One region of the Achromobacter sp. FW305-C-13 genome, then DNA from elsewhere that is predicted to be linked to it. Evidence: predicted binding sites of a transcription regulator. Region 1 holds the regulator's gene; each other region holds the start of a gene.
The links. Region 1 encodes LexA, which represses DNA repair genes until DNA is damaged. Its sites were predicted from a motif close to ACTGTATNNNNATACAGT; they were not measured.
Positions count from the first base shown of each region.

Region 2: a site for LexA is predicted at 1,948-1,965, ahead of AC3WMU_RS22625 (PA0069 family radical SAM protein). Genes of this name have one in related genera too.
Region 3: a site for LexA is predicted at 2,130-2,147, ahead of AC3WMU_RS03885 (VRR-NUC domain-containing protein). Genes of this name have one in related genera too.
Region 4: a site for LexA is predicted at 1,714-1,731, ahead of imuA (translesion DNA synthesis-associated protein ImuA). Genes of this name have one in related genera too.

Region 1 is NZ_JBYSYN010000001.1:593,457-597,935, reverse strand. Features, by position in the region: gene uvrB (excinuclease ABC subunit UvrB) at 1-340, opposite strand, end outside; gene AC3WMU_RS02815 (amino acid aminotransferase) at 417-1,616, shown strand; gene lexA (transcriptional repressor LexA) at 1,770-2,420, shown strand; gene lon (endopeptidase La) at 2,533-4,479, opposite strand, start outside.
Region 2 is NZ_JBYSYN010000003.1:814,749-819,227, forward strand. Features, by position in the region: gene cysD (sulfate adenylyltransferase subunit CysD) at 1-419, shown strand, start outside; gene AC3WMU_RS22620 (sulfate adenylyltransferase subunit 1) at 462-1,760, shown strand; gene AC3WMU_RS22625 (PA0069 family radical SAM protein) at 1,973-3,364, shown strand; gene AC3WMU_RS22630 (hypothetical protein) at 3,424-3,891, shown strand; gene AC3WMU_RS22635 (EamA family transporter) at 3,926-4,479, opposite strand, start outside.
Region 3 is NZ_JBYSYN010000001.1:874,582-879,060, forward strand. Features, by position in the region: gene AC3WMU_RS03875 (GMC family oxidoreductase) at 1-660, shown strand, start outside; gene AC3WMU_RS03880 (c-type cytochrome) at 673-1,986, shown strand; gene AC3WMU_RS03885 (VRR-NUC domain-containing protein) at 2,163-3,806, shown strand; gene AC3WMU_RS03890 (ATP-dependent DNA helicase) at 3,803-4,479, shown strand, end outside.
Region 4 is NZ_JBYSYN010000001.1:1,038,461-1,042,939, reverse strand. Features, by position in the region: gene AC3WMU_RS04635 (amino acid permease) at 1-807, shown strand, start outside; gene AC3WMU_RS04630 (2-keto-4-pentenoate hydratase) at 804-1,589, opposite strand; gene imuA (translesion DNA synthesis-associated protein ImuA) at 1,770-2,474, shown strand; gene AC3WMU_RS04620 (Y-family DNA polymerase) at 2,404-3,873, shown strand; gene AC3WMU_RS04615 (error-prone DNA polymerase) at 3,887-4,479, shown strand, end outside.

The DNA.
Region 1 (4,479 bases):
CCAGCGTCTTATTAGGGGCCAGTACCAAGGCGGGCCGCCCCATCCGGGCGATCACGTTGGCCATGGTGTAGGTCTTGCCCGATCCCGTCACGCCCAGCAGCGTCTGGAACATGAGGCCATCTTCGACCCCCTGCGTCAGGCCGTCGATGGCCGCGGGCTGGTCGCCTGCAGGAGGATAAGGCTGATAAAGCTGAAATGGGCTGTCCGGATACTCGACGAATCCGGGCTTCACTTCCCGCCCCGGCAGGGGCGCAGCCGATGCCGACGCCGCCGTCAGATCCGCAGCGAGATCATCATTCAGATCTCCCGCGCTGCTCGGGTCTATTGGGCTCTTGGGCATGCTAGACTGTTCCAGGGTAAACCCCCCATTATCCACAGCACACCGTACTGCGTCCACCCATCCTCATCAGAGTCCCATGAGCAACCTTTTCGATTCCGTCGAACTCGCGCCGCGCGACCCCATTCTTGGTCTGAACGAACAATTCAACGCGGATACGCGTCCCGGTAAAGTCAACCTGGGCGTGGGCGTGTACTACGACGATCAGGGACGGATCCCCCTGCTGGGCGCCGTACGCAAAGCCGAAACCGCCCGCATCGAGGCCGCCGCCGCACGCGGCTACCTGCCGATCGAAGGCATCGCCGGCTACAACCAGGGCGCTCAAGCGCTGCTGCTGGGCAAAGAATCCCCGTTGGCCGCCGCCGGCCGCGTTCTGACCACCCAGGCTCTGGGCGGCACGGGCGCGCTGAAGATCGGCGCCGACTTCCTGCGCCAGTTGCTGCCGACCTCCAAGGTCCTGATCAGCAACCCCAGCTGGGAAAACCACCGCGCCCTGTTCGAGCGCGCTGGCTTCGAAGTCGGCACCTACTCGTACTACGACGCCACCACCCGCGGCCTGAATTTCGACGCCATGCTGGCGGACCTGAAGGCCGCACCGGCCAAGACCGTCGTCGTGCTGCACGCGTGCTGCCATAACCCGACCGGCGTGGACCCCACCGCCGACCAGTGGAAGCAGATCGCCGCCGTCGTGAAGGAAAACAATCTGGTCCCGTTCCTCGACATCGCCTACCAGGGCTTTGGCGAAGGCTTGACGGAAGACGCCTCGGTCGTGCGCCTGTTCGCCGACCTGGACATGACCATGTTCATCAGCTCGTCGTTCTCGAAGTCGTTCTCGCTGTACGGCGAACGCGTGGGCGCACTGACGGTCGTGGCTGGCAGCAAGGAAGAAGCCACCCGCGTGCTGAGCCAGTTGAAGCGCGTCATCCGCACCAACTACTCCAACCCGCCCACCCATGGCGGCACGGTGGTGTCGACGGTGCTGAACACGCCGGAACTCTTCGCCATGTGGGAAGAAGAACTGGCCGGCATGCGCGACCGCATCCGCCTGATGCGCAAGCAACTGGTCGAGAAGATCAAGGAACACGGCGGCAAGCAGGACTTCAGCTTCGTCCTGCAGCAACGCGGCATGTTCTCGTATTCGGGCCTGACCGCCGCGCAAGTGGATCGCCTGCGTGAAGAACACGGCGTCTACGCCGTTTCCAGCGGCCGCATCTGCGTCGCCGCCCTGAACAGCGGCAACATCGACAAGGTTGCCGCCGGCATCGCCGCCGTGCTGTAACCCAGAGCTTGGGCCATCTGGCCTGATTGCTGAAAAACGGAGCCTTCGGGCTCCGTTTTGCTGAAGGGGCCCTGGACTGGCTTGCTTTTTTGCGCTACGTCCCCCAGAATGGCGCTGTATATATGTACAGTCCGCTCGCACCGGATCATCGCCATGGCCAGCAAACTTACAGATCGCCAGCAACAAATCCTGGACCTCATCCGGCAAACCGTCACGCGCACCGGCTTCCCGCCGACGCGTGCCGAAATCGCCCAGGCCCTGGGTTTCCGTTCGCCCAACGCGGCGGAAGACCATCTCAAGGCATTGGCCCGCAAGGGCGCCATCGAGCTTACCGCCGGCGCCTCGCGGGGCATCCGCCTGAAGGACGGCGCCTCCGCCTCTTCGCAGGCTTCCCTGCCCATACCCTCGCTGGCGCAGCTGCTGCTGCCGCTGGTGGGCCGTGTCGCCGCCGGCAGCCCCATTCTTGCCGCTGAACACGTCGAACGCGAAGTGGGCGTCGACCCCCACCTGTTCGCGCAAGCGCCCGACTACCTGTTGAAGGTGCGCGGCATGAGCATGCGTGACGCCGGCATCCTCGAAGGGGATCTGCTGGCCGTGAAGAAGGCCTCTGAAGCCCGCAACGGCCAGATCGTCGTGGCCCGCCTGGGCGACGACGTCACCGTCAAGCGCCTGCAGCGCACCAACGGGCATATCGAGCTTCTGCCCGAAAACCCGGACTTCCAAACGATCGTGGTGGAAGCCGACCAGGAATTTGCACTGGAAGGCATTGCGGTTGGCCTGATCCGCACGCACGCGCTGCACTAGCCCGTCCTTCAAAGCCTCTGGCGCCAACGCGCCCTTGGCGCAAAAGAAAAACCCCGCCGCAGCGGGGTTTTTCATTGGGCGCCCTCTTTCGAAGGCGCCCTTGGGGTCGTGATCAGTGCTTGAGCACCGGATCGGTCGAACCCGGCTCAGCCGGCTTGGCCACCAGGGGCTCCTTTACCGCTTCTTCCTCAGCCAGCGGCTCAGGCAGACGTTCCAGGGCCAGTTCGAGCACCTTGTCGATCCAACGGACCGGCACGATCTCAAGGTGGTTCTTGACGTTGTCCGGGATCTCCGCCAAGTCCTTGACGTTTTCTTCCGGGATCAAGACCGTCTTGATGCCGCCACGGTGCGCAGCCAGCAGCTTTTCCTTCAGGCCGCCGATCGGCAGCACTTCGCCGCGCAGCGTGATCTCGCCGGTCATGGCAACATCGGCACGCACCGGGATGCGCGACAAAGCCGAAACCATGGCGGTCGTGATCGCGATACCCGCGGACGGACCGTCCTTGGGGGTCGCGCCTTCCGGCACGTGCACGTGCATGTCGTGCTTCTCGAAGACGCTGTCAGCAAACCCCAGACGGCGGGCACGCGAGCGCACCACCGTACGAGCCGCCTCGACCGACTCCTTCATCACATCGCCGAGCGAACCGGTGCGCTGGATGACGCCCTTGCCGGGCATGTCCGCGACTTCGATCGTCAGCAGGTCGCCACCGACTTCCGTCCACGCCAGGCCGGTCACCTGACCGATCTGGTTTTCCTTTTCGGCCATGCCGAAGGTGTAGCGGCGCACGCCCAGGTAGTCGCTCAGGTTTTCACCCGTGACATTGACCGGCTTGACCTCAAAGGTCTTGCCTTCGGCCTTGGCGCGATCGGTCTGGGTCAGCAATTGCTTGATGACCTTGCGGCAGATCTTGCCCACTTCGCGTTCGAGCGCACGCACACCGGCTTCGCGGGTGTAGTAGCGCACGATGTCGCGCAGCGCGGAATCGTCCACCGTCAGCTCGCTGTCCTTCACGCCGTTGTTCTTCATCAGCTTGGGCAGCAGATGGTCGCGGCCGATATGGATCTTTTCCTCTTCCGTGTAACCGGACAGGCGGATCACTTCCATACGGTCGAGCAGCGCCGGCGGAATGTTCAGCGTGTTGCTGGTGGCCACGAACATGACGTCCGACAGGTCGAAGTCGACTTCGATGTAGTGGTCCTGGAACGTGTGGTTCTGTTCCGGATCCAGCACTTCGAGCAGCGCGGACGAGGGGTCGCCACGGAAATCCATGCCCAGCTTGTCGATTTCATCAAGCAGGAACAGCGGATTGCGCACACCGACCTTCGACATGTTCTGGACGATCTTGCCCGGCATGGAGCCGATGTACGTCCGGCGGTGGCCACGGATCTCGGCCTCGTCGCGAACGCCGCCCAAGGCCATGCGCACGAACTTGCGGTTCGTCGCCTTGGCAATGGACTGGCCCAGGGAGGTCTTACCCACGCCCGGAGGTCCAACCAGGCACAGGATCGGGGCCTTCACCTTGTCCACGCGCTGTTGCACGGCAAGATACTCGAGGATGCGTTCCTTGACCTTTTCCAGACCGTAGTGGTCGTTGTCCAGCACCGTCTCGGCATTGGCGATCGAGTTGTTGATCTTGCTCTTCTTCCTCCAGGGGAGGTTGATGAGCGTATCGATGTAGTTGCGCACCACGGTGGCTTCGGCCGACATGGGCGACATCAGCTTGAGCTTCTTGAGCTCGGCATCGGCCTTCTTGCGCGCCTCTTTGGGCATGTGGGCAGCGATGATCTTCTTTTCAAGCTCTTCGATGTCCGCGCCCTCTTCGCCTTCGCCCAACTCCTTCTGAATGGCCTTGACCTGCTCATTCAGGTAGTAGTCGCGTTGGCTCTTTTCCATCTGCTTCTTCACGCGGCCGCGAATCCGCTTCTCGACCTGGAGGATGTCGATTTCGGTTTCGAGCTGGGTAAGCAGACCTTCAAGGCGCTCGGACGTGCCGACGATCTCGAGCATCTTCTGTTTCTGCTCGAGCTTCAGCGGAAGATGCGCGGCGATCGTGTCGGC
Region 2 (4,479 bases), on a different contig from region 1:
GGCCGGAGCTGTGGAACCTGTTCAACACCCGGGTGCACCGCGGCGAGAACATGCGCGTATTCCCGATTTCGAACTGGACCGAGCTGGACGTCTGGCAGTACATCCAGCGTGAACAGCTGGCGCTGCCGTCGATCTATTTCAGCCATGAGCGCGAGGTGGTGCGTCGCAAGGGGCTGCTTGTGCCGGTCACGCGCCTGACGCCGCCGCAGGAAGGCGAACAGGTCGAGCGCCTGCCGGTGCGGTTCCGCACCGTGGGCGACATCTCGTGCACGTGCCCGGTGGCTTCCGACGCCGCCGACACCATCGCCATCATTGCCGAGACGGCGGTGACCGACATCACCGAGCGCGGCGCCACGCGCATGGACGACCAAACTTCCGAGGCCTCGATGGAGCGCCGCAAGAAGGAAGGTTATTTCTGAATGCAGTAACCGCCGGCTTCGGCCGGCGGCAGGGGAACGCACATGAACGCACTGAATGACTCTTTTCTTTCCGGCGCCGGCAACGGCGTGCTGCGCCTGATCACGGCGGGCTCCGTCGACGACGGCAAGTCCACGCTGATCGGCCGCCTGCTGTATGACAGCAAGGGCGTGTTCGCCGACCAGCTGGACGCGATCTCGCGCGCCAAGCACAAGCGCGTGGCGGGCGACGGGATCGATTTCTCGTTGCTGACCGACGGGCTGGAAGCCGAGCGGGAGCAGGGCATCACCATCGACGTGGCCTATCGCTACTTCTCCACGCCGACGCGCAAATTCATCATTGCCGACGCGCCAGGGCACGAGCAGTACACGCGCAACATGGTCACGGGGGCCTCGACGGCCGACGTCGCGGTCATCCTGATCGACGCCACGCGCGCGGCCGACGGCAAGTTGCTGGCCCAGACCAAGCGGCACAGCACCATCGCGCGCCTGCTGGGCATCCGGCACATCGTGGTGGCGGTCAACAAGATGGATCTGGTGGACTGGGACCGCGCCGTGTTCGAGCGCATCCGCGATGCCTATGCCGATCTGGCCGGCAAGCTGGGCTTCGCGCATTTCGATGCGCTGCCGCTGTCGGCGTTGAACGGCGACAACGTCGTCACGCTGTCGCCGAAGACACCGTGGTACGAAGGCCAGCCCCTCTTGGCGCTGCTGGAATCGCTGGACCTGGCCAGTGATGGTCGCGCGCTGCCGTTGCGCTTTCCCGTGCAATGGGTGGCGCGCCACGATGGCGACCGCAAGGATGATTTCCGTGGCTATGCGGGTCGCGTGGCCAGCGGCGTGGTGCGCCCGGGCGATGCGGTCACCGTGCAACCGTCGGGCGTGACGGCGGTGGTGCGCGAAGTACGCGTCTTCGATCGCGCGCAGGAGGAAGCGGTGGCCGGAGACTCAGTGACGCTGGTGCTGGACCGCGACGTGGACGTGTCTCGCGGCGATGTGATCGTGCACACGGCTGCGCCCGCGCAAGTGGCGCGCGAGTTCGAAGCCGAGCTGTGCTGGCTGGATGCGCAGGCGTTGAATCCAGCGCGCAAGTATCTGCTGAAGTCCGGCACGCGATTGACGTCGGCGAAGATCCGCGCGGTGCTCTCGCATCGCGACATCCACGAATTGCAGGAGGTCGAGAACACCGAAGGCACCTTGCGCATGAACGACATCGGACGCGTGACATTCACCACGCGCGAGGCGTTGGCGGTCGATCGCTATGCTGATGTGCCGGCCACGGGAGCCTTCATCCTGATCGATGAGGCCACGCATCAGACCGCGGCGGCGGGCATGTTGCGCTGAAGCTTGAACGGGCTGGAAAACAACGGATTTTCAGCCCGGATTTTGCTGTTGTTTTTCTTCCAAATCCAATGCTGGTGCGGCTCTCCGGGCCATATCGCCTGATGAAATCGATTTGTTCAGACGAGGCCCGCGTCTTGCGGTAAAGTGGGGCTGTCTTACGAAAAGGCTTTTGGTGCTTGTCAAAACCACTGTGTTTTTGTACAGTAGTTTTTATGGCACGCACCGATCATTCTTTTCCCGCCGGTTCTGGGTCCCCGGCTGCCGCCCCCGCCGCCTTGCGCGGTCGGGGTGCGGTTACTAATGTTCGGCATCGCTTTCAGCGCGATGACCGCGTGCAGGTCGATGACGGCTGGTCCGCGTCCGGTCTGCCGGCGGATTTCGTAGAGTCCGTCCCCGAATTTCCTTCCGATGCATCGTCCGCCGCACGGGTCATTCCGATCCTGCCGGATTCACGTCTTGCGCCTGCCGCTCCCAAAACCACGGTCACGGCCGAAGAAGCGCGCAAGATGCTGTCGCGCAACGATTCACCCGATATTCCGTTTGATGTGGCCGTCAACCCTTACCGGGGCTGCGAACATGGCTGCGTGTACTGCTACGCCCGGCCCACGCATTCCTACCTGGGGATGTCTCCCGGGCTGGACTTCGAAACCCGGCTGGTAGCCAAGGCCAATGCCGTGCAGGCCTTGCGGGCTGAGCTCGGCCGCCCCGGTTACAAGCCGTCGCCCATCAACATCGGTTCCGCTACGGACGCCTACCAGCCCATCGAACGCGAATGGCGGCTAACGCGCGGCTTGCTCGAACTGATGCTGGAAACCCGGCATCCCCTCACCATCGTTACAAAGAACGCGCTGGTCGCCCGCGACGTGGACTTGCTGGCCGCGCTGGCCGAACAGAAGCTCGTGGTGGTCTACATGAGCATCACGTCTCTCGACGCCGGCATGGCCCGCACGCTGGAACCCCGCGCCGCCGCGCCTTGGCGCCGACTGGAGACCGTGCGCACCCTGACCGAGGCCGGCGTGCCGGTGGGCGTGCTGGTGGCGCCGGTCATCCCGTTCATCAACGACGAATCCATGGAACACATCCTCCAGGAGTCCAAGGCGGCCGGCGCGCATTACGCCAGCTATACCGTCTTGCGCCTGCCGTGGGAGGTCAAGACCCTGTTCGAAGACTGGCTGAACGCCCATTTTCCCGACCGCGCCCAGCGCGTGCTGCACCGCATTGAAGACCTGCGCAATGGCCGCCGCAACGACCCGAATTTCGGCTCCCGCATGCGCGGCACCGGCATCTGGGCCGATCTGCTGCGCCAACGGTTCGCCGTGGCCACCCGAAAGCTCGGGCTGAACCGCCATCGGCTTGCCCTGGACTGCGACCGTTTCCAGCCGCCTCTGGCCCCGAATGCGACGCCGTCGCTGTTCGCCGCGGCCGCATCGGTGCCTTCGGGTGCGTCCGCAGCGTCCTCTTCCGATTTTCAATCCCCGGTTGGCGCGCAAGCGTCTTCAGGGGTCCCCTTTTCTGATGGGTTGCCGGCGGTCAGCGGCGCAGTGGGCCGCGGTGCGCGCCAACTGCGCGCCATGGCCGCGGGCCAGTTGTCATTGTTCGATTGATCGCCGGTCGATACCGCGGTGCTCGCCGCGGCATGGAATCGTTTCTCCAAGGAGTTCCTATGAACACCGCTGATATTTCCGTCTTGTCGGACGAGCTTGCCGTCTCGCTGAACCCGCTGCGTCGCAGCGCGCATCGCGCCCGCGCGGTTTGCGCCAAGTTGGCGGGCCTGGCCATGCCCTGGACCACGTCGTCGGCGGATGCCGAACCGCGTCACCGAGTGCGCCCGGGCTCCATGCCGGCCCGGTGGCCGTTCCCGCCGGCGCCGGTGGACGAAGGCGCCGCGGGCCAGGCGGCGGTGCTGCCGGTGTCGGCGCCGACGGTTCGCCCCGCGGCTCCGATCGCACCGGTGGTAACCAGCGTGCCTGCTGCGCCCGCTGTGCGCGAGCGCAGCCTGGGCAACGCCACGGTCGAACCCGTGACGTCCCAAGTCACCATGAAGGCCATGGTGATTGATGTGGTGATGGTGTTGGCTTGGGGCGCAATCATCCCCGGCCTGATGTGGCTGGGGGCGGCCGCGGGGTTCTGAGCGGCCGGGCAGTGCGCCGAATGGCCGGGACGGTCTAGCTGGAACCCAGCAGAATGACGCCCGCCAAAATGGACAGGCAACCGGCAAGACGGCCGGGACCCACCTTTTCGCGCAGCAGGAACATGCCGGCCAAAGTGCCCAGCATCATGGACATTTCGCGTGCAGGAGCCACCAGGCTTAGCGGCGCGCCGTTGCGCAAGGCATAGAGCACCAGGATGTATCCCAGCGGCGACAGCAGGCCCACGGCCAGCGCCAGATGCCAGTGCCCACGCATGGATTCCCAGGCCTGAGCGCGCCGGGCCGCCATGTGGGGGGTCATCATGACCGTGCGGGTCACACAGGTAAACCAGTCGAACAGCACCGGGCTGATCAGCAATACCTTGACGCCGTAGGCATCCACCACGGTATAGGCCGCGATGAACAGGCCGATCACTACGCCCCAGCGCACCCCCACCCAGGCTTGCGCCTGCTTGAAGATGGCCAGCCGCCCCTGGGTCGCGATCAGCAGCACGCCGATCACCACGCACAGCATGCCGATGATGCCGGTGCTGGTGGCAGGTTCGCCCAGCAGCAGGAAGGCACCGGTGG
Region 3 (4,479 bases), 280 kb from region 1:
GTGGGCATGGACGACTTGAACGGCGACCAGTTCGACCACGGCCCGTTGGGCTTTCTGGGCGGCGCCAGCATCCGCCACGTGCGCTACGGCGGCCGTCCCATCAAGCAGACGCCGACGACGCCGGGCACCCCCAGCTGGGGCACGGCCTGGAAAGCGGGTGTGCAGGACGCGTACCAGCGCTTCATGACCATCGGCATTTCCGGTTCGGTGATGTCGTACCGCGACGCCTATCTGTCGCTGGATCCGACGTACAAGGACGCCTATGGCCAGCCGCTGCTGCGCATGACGTTCGACTGGCATGACAACGAGTTCGACATGCTGGGCTACATGGGCAAGCGCATGGAGACCGTGGCCAAGGCCATGAATCCGGAGAAGCACTTCGTGGCCGTGCGCAAGAAGGGCGCGCGCTATGACACGCGCGTCTACCAAAGCACGCACAACACCGGCGGCGCGATCATGGGCTCGAACCCCAAGGAAAGCGTGGTCAACAAGTACCTGCAAAGCTGGGATGTGCCGAACGTGTTCGTGATGGGCGCCTGCGTGTTCCCGCAGAACATGGGCTACAACCCGACCGGGCTGGTGGGCGCCTTGGCCTTCTGGGCCGCGCAGGCGATCCGCGACCAGTATCTGAAGAACCCCGGCCCGCTGGTCCAGGCTTAAGGAGACGGAACAATGTTGAAGCAAACCATTGTTGCGGCCTTCTCGGCCCTGGTCGCCAGCGCCGCATTCGCGGCGGACGGCACGCCGGCCGCGGCGGATGCGCAGATGATCAAGCAGGGTGAATACCTGTCGCGCGCCGGCGACTGCATCGCCTGCCATACGGCCAAGGGCGGCAAGCCCTTCGCCGGCGGACTGGGCATCGAGTCGCCGCTGGGCACGATCTATTCGACCAACATCACGCCCGACAAAGAGACGGGCATCGGCAACTACACCTACGAGGACTTCGACCAGGCCGTGCGCCACGGCAAGGCTCGCGACGGGCATTCGCTGTATCCGGCCATGCCGTACACCGCGTACGCCAAGGTCACGCCCGATGACGTGAAGGCGCTGTATGCCTACTTCATGCATGGCGTGGAACCGGTCAAGCAGGAAAACAAGGACACGGACATCTCGTGGCCCATGTCGATGCGCTGGCCCTTGACCGTGTGGCGCTGGATGTTCGCACCGGACGTCGTCAGCGGCCCCGCTGCGAGCGACTTGAAGGGCGCTGACCGCGAAGCGCTGCTGCGTGGCCAGTACCTGGTCGAAGGCCTGGGCCATTGCAGCACCTGCCATACGCCGCGCGGTTTCGCCTTGCAGGAAAAGGCGCTGAGCGACGCGGACGGCTCGGCCTTCCTGTCGGGCGGCGTGGTGGAAGGCTGGCTGGCCAAGAACCTGCGCGGCGACGCCACCGACGGCCTGGGCAACTGGACGAAGGAAGACATTGCTGTCTTCCTGAAGTCTGGCCGCAACGGCCATTCGGCTGCGTTCGGCGGCATGGCGCAAGTGGTCGAGGACAGCACGCAGCACTTGTCCGACGCCGATCTGAACGCCATTGCGGTGTATCTGAAGAGCTTGCCGCCGGTCAACAAGGACGCGACCAAGCCGTTGGCCTATGACGAGTCCGTGGCGCAAGCGCTGCGTACCGGCAAGGATAAGAGCGATGGCGCGATGGCGTTCCTGAACAACTGCGCCGCCTGCCACCGCAGCACCGGCAAGGGTTATACGGAAACGTTCCCGCAGTTGGCGCTGAGCTCGACGGTGAATTCCGCCGATCCGGCCTCGCTGATCCACATCGTGCTCAAGGGCGCGCAGATGCCGGGCACGACGGCGGCGCCCACGGCCTACGCGATGCCTGGCTTCGACTGGCGCATGACCGACAAGGAAGTCGCCGACGTGGTGACCTTCGTGCGGTCCAGCTGGGGCAACAAGGGCGCGGCAGTCAGCGCGTCGGATGTGGCCAAGGTGCGCAAGGAAGTGGGGGCGGCCGCGCAGCCCGCGCGTTAACGCGCCCCGCGGTTCCGCAAGACGGTTCCGCATGATGGCGGCGCCGGAAAGTCCAGGCTTTCCGGCGCCGCTTTTTTATTTGATGCGTCGCGCCCAGATTGTCCGCCACGGGCAGACGCGGGGATTACCCGCCTGCTATGATTACTGGATAAAACACCAGCTATCCGGCCCGGCCGATGTTCCCCCCGCACCGTTACTACTACCTTCACAATTTCCAGCGCGCGCTGGCGTGGGTCGCTGACCGCTACGCCGACCTGCTGGATGCCGGCGAACGCCGTTTCCTGGAAGACTTCCAGGCCTTGCCGCAGTCGTCCCAGGCGTTGATGGTGCGCATGCTGATGCGGCGCGGGCCGTGGTTCCGCGCCAGCCGGCTGGTCTATGAGGAAATCGCCAGCACGCAGGATGCCGCGGCGCCGCTGCAGGCGCTGGGGTGGCTGGACGCCGACGCGCCAATGACGTTGGACGAGCTGTTCGCCCTGCATACCAAGCCCGAGCTTTGCCGCCTGTTTGGGGATGCCTCGGTCAAGCCGGCGGCGCGCAAGGCGGACCTGCTGGAGGCCTTGCGGGCTCGGCACGATGCGCCCCAGCCCTATGCGGCTTGGAACCCCGCGGCCGACGAGCCCGTGTGGCGCGTGATGGTGGGCGATCTTTGCGAACGCTTGCGCCTGATGTTCTTCGGCAACCTGTACCAGGACTGGTCGGAATTCGTATTGGCCGACCTGGGCGTGTTCCAGTACGAGGCCGTGCCGTTCGAGGCGTCGTCGCGGGCATTCCAGACGCGGGCGGACGTGGACGGCTATCTGGCCTTGCATGCCTGCCGGGCGGCGCTGGACGAAGGCGCCGAACTGGACGCCTTGCTGCGGGCGGTGGACGATTGCGCCAGCCAGAACCCCTGGCTGGAAAAGCGCCGCGCCAAGGTGCTGCTGCGGATCGGGCAGGCGTGCGAGCGGGTGCAGGACTGGGCGGCGGCGCAGCGCGTGTACGCGCGCTGCGCGTACCCCGGCGCGCGGCATCGCCGCATACGCGTGCATGAACGCATGGCGCAGTATGGCGAGGCCTTGGCGCTGGCCTTGCAGGCGCAATCCGCGCCCGAAAGCGAAGAGGAAAGCCAGCGCGTGGCGCGGATGCTGCCGCGCCTGTATCGGGGCGCGGGGCAGGGCGCGCCCGCGCGGGCGGCGGCCCCGGCCTTGCTGCGCACGGATCTGAGCTTGCTGCGGCCGGCCGAGCCGATGCCGGTGGAATTCGTTACCCGGGACCACCTGCATCAGGACGATGCGCCGGTTCACTACGTTGAGAACGCGCTGATCAATTCGCTGTTCGGCCTGCTGTGCTGGCCCGCCGTCTTTGCGCCGTTGCCGGGCGCGTTCTTCCATCCGTTCCAGCGCGCCCCGGCGGACCTGGATGCGCCGGATTTCCACCAGCGCCGCGCGGCTTTGTTCAACGACTGTCTGGGGCAGCTGGACACGCACGCGTATCGCGATGTGATCTTGCAGCGCTATGCGGAAAAATCGGGCGTGCAATCGCCGTTCGTGTTCTGGGGCGCGTTGTCGGACACGCTGTTGGCACAAGCGCTGGACTGCCTGCCGGCCGCGCATCTGAAGCTGTATTTCACTCGGCTGCTGCGGGACGTCAAGACCAACCGCTCGGGCTTTCCGGACCTGATCCGTTTCTGGCCGGCACAGCGCCGCTACGAACTGGTCGAAGTCAAAGGGCCTGGCGACAAGCTGCAGGATAACCAGATCCGTTGGCTGCAGTATTGCGTGTCGCATGGAATGCCGGTTCGCGTCTGCCACGTCAGTTGGCGGGAGGATGCCGCATGAGTTATGCCGTGGCGGTGCGTGCGCTGTGCGAGTTCACCGCGCGGGCGGGCGATCTGGACTTGCGTTTCACGCCGGCGCCGACGGGGCTGGAAGGAATGGCGGGCCACGCGGTGGTGACGGGCCGGCGCGGGCCGGCCTATGAAACCGAAGTGGCGCTGTCCGGCCAGCATGAAAACCTGCTGGTGCGAGGGCGGGCCGACGGCTACGACCCTATAGCCAACCAGCTGGAAGAGGTCAAGACGTATCGCGGCCAGTTGGACAGCGTGCGTGAGAACCACCGCGTGGTGCATTGGGCGCAGGCGCGCGCCTACGGCCATCTGTTGTGCCAGGCTCGCGGGCTGGAGCAGGTGCGGGTGGCCCTGGTGTATTTCAATGTCGTCACCGAAGAAGAAACGGTCCTGGTGGAAACGCACGAGGCGTCGGCGCTGGCGGCCTTCTTCCAGGAGCAATGCGGCCGTTTCCTGGCCTGGGCCAAGACCGAGCTAGCCCATCGGCAAGCGCGCGATGCCGCGCTGGAAAAGCTGGCATTTCCGCATGGCGAATTCCGTGCCGGGCAACGCGACCTGGCCGTGGCCGTGTACCGCACGGCGCGCGACGGCCGCTGCCTGATGGCGCAGGCGCCCACCGGTATCGGCAAGACGCTGGGCACGATCTTCCCGCTGCTCAAGGCCAG
Region 4 (4,479 bases), 450 kb from region 1:
TATTCCTTCCAGGGGACCGAACTGGTGGGCGTGGCCGCGGGCGAATCGGAAAATCCGCGCCGCAACGTGCCGCGCGCCATCAACAACGTGTTCTGGCGCATCCTGCTGTTCTATGTGCTGGCCATCCTGATCATCGGCCTGCTGGTCCCCTACACCGACCCGCAACTGCTGCGCAACGAAGTCGAGGACATCGCCGTCAGCCCGTTCACGCTGGTGTTCCAGCATGCGGGGCTGCTGTCGGCCGCCACGGTGATGAATGCCGTCATCTTGACGTCCGTGCTGTCGGCCGGCAATTCGGGCATGTACGCCGCCACGCGGATGCTGTTCAACATGGCGGCCGAAGGCCAGGCGCCGGCCCTCTTCAAGCGGCTGACCGCCAACGGCGTGCCGCTGTATGCGCTGCTGGCCACCACCGCGCTTGCCTGCCTGTGCCTGTTCAGCGTCGTGTACAGCCCGAAGGCGGTCTACATCTGGCTGCTGAATTTTGCGGGCATGACGGAATTCATCGTGTGGCTGAGCATCGCGGTCAGCCACTACCGCTTCCGCCAAGGCTACGTGAAGCACGGCTATGACACGGCCGACCTGCCCTACAAGGCCGGCCTGTTCCCATTCGGCCCGCTGCTGGCCTTCGTGCTGTGCCTGGTCGTGACACTGGGCCAGAACTACCAGGCCTTCCTGGAAGAACGCATCGACTGGATCGGGGTGGTGTCGACCTATCTGGCCATCCCGCTGTTCATGGCGCTGTGGATCGGCCATCGCGTGGTGAAGCGGTCGCGCTGGGTCAAGTACGCGGACATGCGCTTCTAGAGGCTGAGCGTCAGCTCCTGGTCGAGGTAGGTGGCGCGCAGGACGTGCCCTGCCCCCACGATATCGAAGGGTTTGCACATGGCGCCGGTGGAGACGATCTCGCCGGCGCGCAGCATCACGTTCCGGTCGGCCGCGTGCGCGTAAAGCGCCGCCAGCGAACGCAGCGGGTCCGTCGCATCGTCGCCGGTCTGCGCGCGGGCCTTGACCTGCCCGTCCAGCGACACCGCCGCCGACGCATCAACCTGACGCAGCAGATCGGCATCCAGGCCGTCGCTGAACGGTGCGCTCACGACCAGGGCCTCGAACCCGACGTTGTCGGCCACGAAACTGGGCCACCCCACCGCGCGGCGGTCGACGAAGCGCGAACGCACCAATTCGAACGTGACGCAGGCGTGGCGGATGTCGGCGGGATCGACCTCGCGCCCCGCTAGCGGGGGAAGGTCGCGCGCCAGGACGAACGCGATCTCGCATTCCACGGTGACGGGCGCATTCAAAGGCAGACGCACCTGGGCGCCCGAGCGGTGCAGGCGCTGTGCTTCCAGCTGGCCGATCAAGGGCCGCGACAGGTTGCCGGCGCGCAATTGCGCCGGGCTGCCGACCCCCAGTTTCCATCCGCCCCGCACCCCGCCCGCGGCGCGGAACAGCGCGTCCTGCGCGGCGTAGCCTTCCGCCAGGGTTTGGGGCCGCAGCGCCACGGGAAGGGCCTCGAGCTGGGTCTCGCGACGCCATTGGTCAAGCAGGAGTTCCGCGGTGGCGGCGGGGTCGAAGGGGGAAGTCGGCATGGGCAAGGGAAAAGGGGGAATGTTACGGGCGCAAGCCCTTGGGGCGGCAACCCGAACCGGGGCCAGATCACATGATAACGATATCGTCCGGGACGATCCACGGGGGCTGGAAGGCCGGTACAATACTGTATATTCATACAGCATAAGCCTTTCCCTTTCCCGACCCGGGCCTTACCCGCCATGCAGTCCCCTGAACGTATCCACCCCGCGTTGTGGCGCGCCACCCAGATGGCCAAAGGCGCCGCCCGCAACCTGCCCACCGGGCACGCTTCGCTTTCCGCCGAGCTGCCGGACGGCGGCTGGCCGTTGGGTGCGTTGATCGAACTGCTGACCCCGCACCCCGGCATCGGCGAAATCCGCCTGCTGCGCCCGGCGCTGGCCCAACTGGAAACGCGCCGGCGCATCGCCCTGGTGCAACCGCCGCACGCCCCCCATATCGCCAGCTGGATGAGCTGGCGGCTGGATCCCCGGCAGTTGCTGTGGGTGGCGCCGCAAAAGCCCGTCGATACGCTATGGGCCACCGAACAGATCCTGAAGAACGGCAGCTGCGGCGCCCTGATCTGCTGGCTGCCCCACGTGCGCCCCGAATCCCTGCGCCGCCTGCATCTGGCGGCCCAGGCCAGCGATTTGCTGTTCATCGCCGTGCGCCCGGCCAGCGCAGCGCAGCACGCCACCCCCGCCCCGTTGCGGCTGGCGCTTGCGCCCGCTCCGGGCGGATTGTCCGTCCACATCCTGAAACGCCGGGGTCCGGTCTGCGACACGCCGCTGTACGTCGCCCTGGAACCCGGCGCCCTTACGCCTTCTTCCCCCCGCCATGCGCCTTTGGATCGCCGTCTTCCTGCGCTGCCTGCCGCTGGACGCACTACGCCCGCACTGGCCGCTTGAAGGGCAGGCGTTCGCCGTCCTGGACCAGGAACGCGTCGCCGCCCTCACCCCCGCCGCCCGCCAGGCCGGCGTCAAGCCGGGCATGCGCCGCGCCGGCGCGGCGGCTATCGCCCCCGACGTCGAACTGTTGCCGCGCCAGCCCCAAACCGAAGCCGACGCCCTGCTGGGCGCGGCGCTGGCCCTGCTGCAGTACACGCCCGAAGTCGCCCTGGCTGGCGACGACACCGTGCTGCTGAACGTGGGCGCCAGCCTGATGTTCTTTCGCGGCCCCCGCGCGCTCAGCCAGCGGGTCCGCGCCACGTTGCAGGCCCTGGACCTGCGCGTGGCGCTGGGCATGGCCCCCACCGCCACGGGCGCGTGGCTGCTGGCGCACCGCCCCGGCCGCCGCGTGCCCCGGCGCACCTTGACCCTGCCCACGCTGACGCGCCGGCTGGACGCGCTGCCGCTGGCGCTGCTGCCCCAGGCGCAACCGCGCCGGGACTGGCTGGACGACATCGGCTGCCATACGCTGGCAGACCTGCGCGCCCTGCCGCGCGCCGGCCTGCAACGGCGCAGCACGCCCGACCTGCTGCACGCCCTGGACGCCGCCTATGGGCAGGCGCCCGAACTCTATCGCTGGATCGAACCGCCCCACCAGTTTTCGCGGCGCCTCGAACTCACGGACTACGTCGAACACACCGACGCCGTGCTGGCGGTGGCGCGCCGGCTGGCCGAACAACTGGGCGGCTGGCTGACCGCCCGGCAATTGGCGGTGCAGCGCGTGGTGCTCAGCATGGAACACGAACGCGGCCGCCACGCCCGCCCGCCCACCGAACTGGAACTGGCGCTGGCCCAACCCGTCTGGCAGGCGCCGCAGCTTTTGCATCTGCTGCGCGAAAAGCTGAACCACTTCACCCTGGAGGCGCCCGTCATCGCCGTCGCGTTACAGGCGCCCGACACGGTCGAGCAGCCCGCCGCCAGCACCACCCTGTTTCCCGAACCCGGCGGCACGGCGGCCGACCACGCCCGGCTGCTGGACCTGCTGGTGGCGCGGCTGGGCCGCGACCAGGTGCGCCACGCCCAACCCGCCGCCGACCACCGTCCCGAAGCCGCCAATGCCTGGGGCGACGCGCTGGCGCCCCCTCAAGCCCCCGGCCCCTTGCCCTCCTTGCTGGACCGCCCCTTCTGGTTGCTGGAAACGCCGCTGCCCTTGAAACTGTCGGGCCATCGCCCCCAGTACGGCGGCCAGGCGCTGCGGCTGATGCGCGGCCCCGAACGCATCGAAAGCGGCTGGTGGGATCCCGCCCTGACGGTGCGCGACTACTTCGTGGCCGAAGACGCCGCCGCCGCGCGCTACTGGATCTACCGCGAGCGCGACGCGGAACACGCGCGCTGGTTCCTGCACGGGCTGTACGCCTGAGGCCGTCCGCAGCATGCACGACGACTCCTTCGACGCGCTCGATCCATCCGACCTGCCCGCGGCGCTGCCCGGCTATGCCGAGCTGCAATGCCAGTCGAACTTCTCTTTCCTGCAAGGCGCCTCGCACCCGGAAGAACTGGCCGCGCGCGCAGCCGAACTGGGCTACGCCGCGCTGGCGCTGACCGACGAATGCTCGCTGGCGGGCGTGGTGCGCGCCCATATGGAAGCCAAGGCCCAGAAGCTGCCGCTCATCATCGGCGCCACCTTCCAGCTACGCGCCGCCCCGGACGCCGCGCCGCTGGGCCTGACCCTGCTGGCACAGACCCGCGAGGGCTACGGCAACCTGTCCGAACTCATCACACTGGCCCGCACCCGCGCACCCAAGGGCGAATACTGGCTGGCGCCGGAAGACCTGACCGATCCGCCCGAGGGCTATGCGCATTTGCGCCAGTTGCCCGAATGCCTGGCCATCCTGACCCCCGCCTACGGCATCGACGCCGACCGCCTGGCTGAACAGGCCCGCTGGCTGGCGCGTGTCTTTCCGCACCGCGCCTGGGTCGGCCTGAACCTGCTGTACCAGTCGCGCGACGATCTGCACCGCGCCGC